DNA from 2 places in the Shewanella sp. M16 genome. Region 2 is predicted to be linked to the other one. Evidence: riboswitches for the same ligand, from Rfam matches in the RefSeq annotation. Region 2 holds a riboswitch; the other holds the start of a gene.

Region 1 (4,429 bases), on a different contig from region 2:
AGCCTCATCCATGGCGCCACCAAAGGCATTGGGGATAATGAGCGTATAAGGGATCGACAAAAACTGCGCAGCAGCTAAGTCATATTCAGGACAATACAAGTGCTTACAAGACTTAGGACCTGTGTGCAGATCGAGCACTATATCCGCGCCATGGGCCATAATCTGCAGGTTAACCGCAAGTCTATGACCCGTGGTGATACCCCATTCATGACGCAATTTTTGCTGACAGGCTTCTACCAAAGTACTGCGATAGGCTTGGAGCAGCTCGCTATCACTCAGCTTGGCATGTTCGCCATACCAAGTCGGCAAATCAATAGCATGATTCAAATACTCACGATTCCAATTCGCGCCCGTAATAGGATCAAATCGGCCAAGGGTAAACTCACCACTTTTTTGGTTGATCCCGAGTGGATTGGCCAATGGCACTAAGGTGATTTCGCCGCGGATGTCACAGTGTTCAAGCTGCTTCATCAACTGATAAATCACCGCATTCCCTTGTACTTCAGCACCGTGGACATTGGCCTGAATATACACTTTGGGGCCAGTCGCCTTCTCGTCACTCGGTTTGAAATGGTAGATAGGCAAAGTGAGTGCTTGCCCTGCGGCAAGCTCCCCGATTTGCAGAGACGATGTTGTCGGCAACATACTAAACGCCTTCGAACAGATTTTGATGCAGCGATTTAACCACTTGCGCCGCTTCCGCTTCGGCCACTAACACACACAGATTATGTGGGCTGGCGCCTTGGCAAATCATCCGCACATTGTGTGGCTCTAACACTTCAAACACACGGCGACAAATACCCGGCGTCGTCGCGATGCGGTTACCTATAATCGCCACTAAGGCCAATCCATCTTCAACTCGCACACGACAATGCTGTGATAATTCTTGCAGCAATGCCTCACTCAACAGACCTTGACCACTCGAATCTGAACCAGTTTTATCGAGGGTTAGAGACACATTCACTTCTGATGTGGTAATCAAATCCACACTGATCTTATGTCGCGCTAATGTCGCAAAGGTTTCCGCTAAAAAGCCCTGAGCATGCAACATTTGCAAGCTGTGAAGATTTAATAGGGTTTGATCGCGGCGCAAAGCCACAGCGCGGAATACGGGCGCATCTTCCACTTGATGACGGATCCAAGTTCCGCCCTTTTCAGGCTCTTTACTTGAACCCACAAACACTTGAATTTGCTGACGAACGGCAGGAAGAATAGTCGCTGGATGCAATACCTTGGCACCAAAGGTCGCCATCTCGGCAGCTTCATTGAAACTGATCTCGGCAATCGGAAAGGCATTGGGCGCAAGACGCGGATCGGTTGTATAAATCCCAGCGACATCAGTCCAAATCTCGACCGCTGAGGCGCGTAACGCTTCAGCTAACAGCGCAGCAGAATAATCACTACCGCCGCGACCTAACGTTGTCGTTTGACCGGCGTCATCAGCACCGATAAAGCCTTGTGTCACAATCACTTGCTCCGCTAACAGTGGCTGTAGATAATCACGAGCTAAAGTCGCAATCTGTTCAACCTGAGGTTCAGCGCGGCCAAAGTGGCTGTCAGTACGTAATACTCGGCGCACATCGAAGGCACTTGAGTTGACACCTTTCTCGCGGATCACCGCCGAAAACAACGCCGAAGAACATTGCTCACCGAGGGACAACAACTCATCCATAGTCGCTTTGCTGCGTTGTGATGCGAGCGCTTCACTCAATACCGACATGCGACTCAATAATTTATCTAATGCGGCGGCCACATCGTTAGGACGACCGAGCTTATCTAAAATCGCATATTGAATTTGGGCAATTTGTTTTAATCGCTGTAATCGGCCATCGTCGTTGATCGATTCTTGGGTCAATTCCACTAGTAGATTCGTCACGCCGCTCGAAGCGCTGACCACGACTAAACGACAATGAGGATTAGCTAACACTATGTCGGCACAGCGATTCATAGCGTTATAGTCGGCAACTGAGGTGCCACCAAATTTTGCAACAACGAGGGACATTAGCGCACCTCCGTGAAACACGTAGGGCAACAAATAAACACAAATTGAATAAGATATTGATTAACTAACATGATCACACTCCGAACTGACTTCGTTCGAAGAGCCTGGTGCTCAATGATAACGCACCCCAAAAGAAGGGAAACAGCAATCGTCACCAGAAGCTCTCCACCAATTACAGGTGACAATCGTCAGGATTCAGCCTGAGCGACCGACATAAACATGCAGCAACCATATCTATGCCTCGGCGCTAATCTCCCTCATCAGTCATCGCTGGAGTTTGTGCTCCTCTGACCGACTACCTAGTTAACGCTCCTCTTCTGTTCCTTTCCTAGGAAAGGGACGAAAAAAGTAGCAATAAACCCCTAATGAAGTCAATGCTAATTTCATAACAAATGAACAATTTAAATAAAATCTTTTGAAAACAACTAAATGTTCAAATCGGGTAGCTCGTATACCAGCTGCACATAATCTCTAAATTTGCCTAAACACACTTCATCATGTCCATCCAAGGTGCAAGGCACTAAGCTCACATCCCCTTGTTCGACAACATAAATCGCATATTGATTAAATTTCTTACCCAATTGCAATGCCATCGTTCTATCGATAAACACGGCCCAACTTTTTTCCATGTGGGATAAATCCGGTGCAGCGCCCACTAAAGCACGATAAGGGCTACCGAGTAATTCAATTTCACGGAGAAGTTGGCGATCGAGTAAACGGTTTTGGCTAGGAGAGAGAAGCTTTGAAGCGGGATTATGAGCGGTAATAACAGCAAAGGAAAAATCACAGGATAATGCTTGAGTCAGCAAAAACAACGGCGCTTGGTAACATTGCCACAAATTTTGAGTCGTATTGTCCATTGGTAGTCTAGTCGAAAAATGAACCCAAGCTAGTGTAGCAGAGTGATTGTAAAATCCAAAGAGGCGTGAACTGGCTCACAGGAATAAGAAATACATTAGTTATACTAATCAATAGCTAAAGTAAATATCATGGTAAAAACCCCTGCTCACCTAAAATTTGTTAACATTTCATTTGTTAACAAATGACTAAAACGAGTACAATGTACGTACTGGTGAGTTGAAACAGATTGAGCAAGATGCTTATCGTTCAATACAGTTTGTTACATATATCGCTTAAAGTAACGTGAACTGACCGGGCATCTGTTTAAAATCTGTTCTACATTTGATTTGTCTTTTAAACATTTAAAAAAAACAATAGTTAAGGAACTTATTCTAACTATTGCTTATCGAAGTTGGTACTGATTACGTTTTCTCGTATTACACTTAAACGTGCACTTAATCTACATCCAGATATAGATGTCACCGTAAAGATTTTCCTTTTGAGCACAAAGCAGTTCAAGGAAGTATCAACGCTTTTATGAATATAAGAGCCCGAAGTAAGTTGCTCTTATTGGTTAGTATAAACTGATTAAAATTTAGGTAAATAATATGCAAAATCCGCACATTCTGATCGTTGAAGATGAAGCCGTTACCCGTAACACGCTGAGAAGTATTTTCGAGGCAGAAGGGTATGTGGTAACTGAGGCCAATGATGGCGCAGAAATGCATAAGGCTATGCAGGAAAACAAAATTAACTTGGTCGTTATGGACATTAACTTGCCAGGTAAGAATGGTCTATTGTTGGCACGTGAACTACGTGAAATCAACAACATCGGCCTAATCTTCCTGACAGGTCGTGACAACGAAGTCGACAAAATTCTTGGACTTGAAATTGGCGCGGACGATTATATTACCAAGCCGTTCAACCCACGTGAATTAACGATTCGTGCTCGTAACCTTCTGACTCGTGTCAACAGCGCTGGTGCCGAAGTCGAAGAAAAGAGCTCAGTAGAATACTACCGCTTCAATGATTGGAGCTTAGAGATCAACAGCCGTTCATTAGTGAGCCCACAGGGTGAATCTTACAAACTGCCACGTAGCGAGTTCCGCGCTATGCTGCACTTTGTTGAAAACCCAGGCAAAATTTTGACTCGTGCCGATCTACTGATGAAAATGACTGGCCGTGAACTTAAGCCACACGATCGTACTGTAGACGTGACTATCCGTCGTATCCGTAAGCATTTCGAAAGCTTGCCAGATACGCCAGAAATCATCGCGACTATTCACGGTGAAGGCTATCGTTTTTGCGGTAACTTAGAAGGCTAATCGCCCGCTAAGCGACATCCGCATTAATTGGTTTGATAAGAATCGACTCACAAAAAACCAGATCCTAGGATCTGGTTTTTTTTATGCCTGCTATTTGGCGTTTTTCAACTGCCTATCGAGGAAATCGGCCAGTGAGCGATATAAGTGATTACGCACTTTCTCGCCACGCATCGAATGTTTAGATCCAGGATAATCGATCATCTGGAACAGCTTGCCCTCATCCTGCAACGCCTTATAAATCCGAGTGCTGTTTTCAAACAAG
Region 2 (4,429 bases):
CCCTTTTTGTGAAATCGCAGTAGAAGAAGCGGTTCGTTTAAAAGAAGCGGGTAGCGCTACTGAAGTGGTTGTTGTTAGTATTGGTAATAAAGCCGTGCAAGAACAACTGCGTACCGCGCTTGCATTAGGCGCAGATCGTGCGATTCATATCGATACTGAAGAAGAGCTCGTGCCAGTGTCTATTGCCAAATTGCTCAAAGCGGTACAAGACAAAGAACAAGCAGAGCTGGTGATTTTTGGTAAGCAATCCATCGATGGTGATAATAACCAAACTGGCCAAATGTTTGCCGCGTTAATGGATATGCCACAGGCGACCTTTGCTTCAGAAATCAAATTAGAAGCGAATACATTACAAGTCACCCGTGAAATTGACGGCGGCATGCAAACTCTCAAGCTGCCTTTACCTGCTGTCGTGACCGCTGATCTACGTTTGAACGAACCCCGTTACGCTTCACTGCCTAACATAATGAAAGCCAAGCGTAAGCCATTAGAAGTATTTACTGTGGCAGACTTAGGCGTGACGTTAAAGAGTCACCAAACGATTGTGAAGGTCACTCCGCCAGCTGAACGTAAAGCGGGCATCATGGTAGCGTCGGTAGCTGAGCTAGTTGAAAAGTTAAAAAATGAAGCGAAGGTGATCTAAATGGCCATTTTAGTATTAGCTGAACATGATAATGCTGCACTGAAACTCGATACGGCAAAAATTGTTACCGCCGCCCGTGCCATAGGCGATGAAGTACATGTCTTAGTTGCGGGTCACCAATGTGGCGCGGTTGTCCAAGCGGTGCAGGCACTACAAGGCGTTAGCCAAGTACTCGTTGCCGATGCCAGCGTGTATGAAGCGCATTTAGCGGAAAATTTTGCCAAATTGCTGGTGGACTTAGCGCCAAACTATGGCCACATTCTGGCCTCTGCTTCAAGTTTAGGTAAGGATACGCTTCCGCGCGTGGCGGCTTTATTAGATGTCGCGCAAATTTCAGAAGTTATTACCGTCGTCAATGCGGACACCTTTGTGCGCCCTGTATATGCGGGTAATGCCTTAGCGACAGTGCAAAGCCATGATGCCATTAAAGTGATGACAGTGCGCGCCAGTGCGTTTGACGCTGCGCCAGAAGGTAACAGTGCGGCTGTGACGACACTCGATAAAGTGTTTGAAGCGAGAACTCAGTTTGTTTCTCAATCGCTGACAGTTTCTGCCCGTCCAGAGTTAGGCAATGCTGGCATTATCGTATCTGGTGGCCGAGGCATGGGCAGTGGTGAAAACTTCGGCATGTTGGAGCAACTTGCAGATAAGCTCGGCGCAGCAGTTGGCGCATCACGCGCTGCAGTTGACGCAGGTTTTGTGCCTAACGATTTACAAGTGGGTCAAACCGGTAAAATCGTTGCGCCAAACTTGTATATTGCCGTCGGTATTTCTGGCGCGATTCAACATTTAGCCGGCATGAAAGACGCTAAAGTCATCGTTGCAATCAACAAAGATCCTGAAGCGCCGATTTTTCAAGTTGCCGATTATGGACTCGTTGCTGATCTGTTTGAGGCGGTTCCTGAGCTGATTACAAGTCTCAGTTGATTTTATCTGTGATCTAGGTCACATTAAGTGGCTTTGCGGTAGCATCTGCTAAGCCGCTTATGTTTTTATGTGCCTCACGCCCGTGCAAGGGCGTTCTTAGAAGTAGAGGCGCGCCAAATATTAGTAGTGATCAGTAGGGTGATTCCGTTGATCGATTGCGAAAGGATTTGGTGCCGAAGTGGTTCGATTTATCACGATCAACTGCTGGGGTTGTACCTAATAGGTGCAGCACTGCCATAGTATTTTCCGATATGGATATTGGGAATAGTTACTATGGAGCGCTACTGATAGGACAGGTGACCTTGGGTATCTATTGCCTTTTCCCACCAGTTCAGTCGCCCTCCATTCGTATTTAACGAAGATAATAATCAATGACTGTTATGAATTATGCCGATTCGGCACTTTCCTTGTTGCCGCCTGCGGTGGCTATCGTGTTGGCGATCTTGACTCGCCGTGTACTGCTTTCTTTGGGGTTAGGTATTTTAATTGGTGCTTTATTGCTCAATCAATTTTCACCTTTAGCAACGGGTGAGTTTGTATTTAATGGCGTTAAAGGGCTTTTTTGGACTGATAAAGGTCTAAATTCGTGGAACTTATATATTCTCGGTTTCTTAATTGTACTGGGAATGATCACAGCGTTAATTACCGTAAGTGGCAGCGCGCGGGCTTTTGCCGATTGGGCTCGTTTACATATACGTAATAAACGTGACGCTAAACTATTGACCATGTTTTTAGGTTGCGTAGTTTTTATTGATGATTATTTCAATAGTTTAGTTGTTGGTTCGGTCGCTCGACCTGTTACCGATCGTTATTATGTTTCCCGCGCTAAGTTAGCTTATTTATTAGATTCTACTGCGGCGCCTGTGTGCGTTATTTCTCCAGTTTCGAGCTGGGGCGCTTATATTATCGCACTCATTGGCGGGATATTAACTGCCCATGGTTTTGCTGATACGGGTCATTTGAGTATTTTTATTCAAATGATCCCAATGAACTTTTACGCAATCTTCTCCTTGTTATTATTACTTTTTGTTGTCTTTATGGGATTAGATGTTGGGCCAATGCGTGAGCATGAGCTCAATGCCCAACGTGGTAATTTATACGATGAGTCTAAAGGATTACCGCCTGGGGCGAACGCGGATTTACCTGAAGCCGAAACCGGTAAGATTTTAGGTCTATTTCTGCCGATTACCGTGTTGGTATTTGCAACCCTCTATTTTATGATTAACAGTGGCGCTCAAGTACTCGCGGCGGAAGGGATTGAATTTAATATTATTTCTGCTTTTGAGAAAACCGATGTCAGTTCATCACTTTTCTTTGGTGCATTAATTGGTCTAGCGGTTTCGCTGATATTGAATTTAGTGCAAGGCGTTGAGAAATTGATGATAGTCAAAGGTATAGTGCAGGGTGCTCGCTCTATGCTGCCGGCGATTTACATCCTGTTATTTGCTTGGACAATCGCAGGTGTGATTGGTCAACTCGAAACCGGTAAGTTTATGGCGAGTTTAGCAACAGGAAATATTCCGTTCGCGTTTTTACCCGCCTTAATGTTTGTGCTAGCAGGTATTACCGCGTTCTCAACCGGTACTAGCTGGGGTACGTTCGGGATCATGTTGCCGATTGCAGCGGATATGGCGATGGGAAGTCACACTGGCATGATGTTGCCTATGCTTGCCTCTGTGCTGGCGGGGGCTGTATTTGGCGATCACTGCTCGCCAATTTCCGACACGACTATCTTGTCGTCTACGGGCGCCAGTTGCCACCACATCGACCATGTGGTGACTCAGCTACCTTATGCACTTATTGCGGCGTTTATTAGCTTAGTGGGTTATGTGGCACTTGGATTTACCGAGTCTGTTGTCGCGGGTTTAGTGGCTTGTAGTGTGGCATTTGTGATCAGTATTATCGTACTTAAAATCAAATCTAAAGGCGCAATTAGCTAGACGTTAATTGAAACCTTTCACTGCAAACGTTCACGACAAATAAGTCAAAATAAATCAGCCAGCATTATGCTGGCTGATTTTTTTGGTTAAGGCTGAGTTTGTCTTTATCTATAGCCTATCGCATTAAGGCTATCAACTCTTAGCTTAGCGTGCTTGATCTAGACCGCGGCGTTTAAGTAAGCCTTCTGTGGTGGGTTCTTGTCCGCGGAAGTTTTTGTAGGCGTCCATTGGCGCTATGCTATTACCCACTTCACGGATCGTTTTGCGGTACTTCATGCCGATTTCACGATTGAGCCCACCTTGGGTTTGTACATAGGCAAACGCATCCGCCGCTAAAATCTCACTCCACATATAAGCGTAATAACTTGCCGAGTAACCGCCGGGGAAGGCGTGGGCAAAATAGGTCGACTTATAACGCGGAGGTACGGCACTGATGTTTAAGCCGTGCTTTTTCAGGGCATTGGCTTCAAAGGTTGGTACATCTTGCAACGGCGTATCTGGGCTTAATGAATGCCATTCCATGTCTACTAATGCGGCGGCCATGTATTCCAGAGTGTCAAAGCCTTGGTTGAAGCTGCCAGATTTCAGCAGTTTTTGCAGCAGTTCATCGGGAATGGGTTTGCCTGTTTCATAGTGTTTCGCGTAGTTCGCTAACACTTTTGGATGGGCGGCCCAATCTTCTTCAAACGTCGATGGGAATTCGACAAAGTCGCGTGAAACCGAGGTACCCGCCAGACTTGGATAAGTCACTTTAGAGAACATGCCGTGGGTGCCGTGACCCATTTCATGGAACATAGTAGTGACTTCGTTATAGCTGACGAAGGTGGGTTCACCTTCGGGCGCTTTCTTTATGTTCATCACGTTGACGACCACAGGTTTAGTGCCTTCGAGGAAGGATTGACCGACGAACGAACTCATC

The links. A riboswitch is a leader RNA that binds a small molecule or an ion and turns the genes downstream of it on or off. The one in region 2 is predicted to bind lysine.
Region 1: another riboswitch for lysine. It lies ahead of lysC (lysine-sensitive aspartokinase 3); the one in region 2 lies ahead of KFE26_RS14775 (Na+/H+ antiporter NhaC family protein).

What each region holds. Positions count from the first base shown of each region.
Region 1 covers NZ_JAGTUL010000003.1:227,878-232,306, reverse strand. The annotation lists gene KFE26_RS03505 (succinylglutamate desuccinylase/aspartoacylase family protein) at 1-645, opposite strand, end outside; gene lysC (lysine-sensitive aspartokinase 3) at 647-2,002, opposite strand; lysine riboswitch at 2,153-2,327, opposite strand; gene KFE26_RS03495 (DUF3293 domain-containing protein) at 2,428-2,862, opposite strand; gene arcA (two-component system response regulator ArcA) at 3,451-4,167, shown strand; gene KFE26_RS03485 (S9 family peptidase) at 4,258-4,429, opposite strand, start outside.
Region 2 covers NZ_JAGTUL010000021.1:35,809-40,237, reverse strand. The annotation lists gene KFE26_RS14785 (electron transfer flavoprotein subunit beta/FixA family protein) at 1-643, shown strand, start outside; gene KFE26_RS14780 (electron transfer flavoprotein subunit alpha/FixB family protein) at 644-1,570, shown strand; lysine riboswitch at 1,666-1,862, shown strand; gene KFE26_RS14775 (Na+/H+ antiporter NhaC family protein) at 1,942-3,510, shown strand; gene KFE26_RS14770 (M3 family metallopeptidase) at 3,655-4,429, opposite strand, start outside.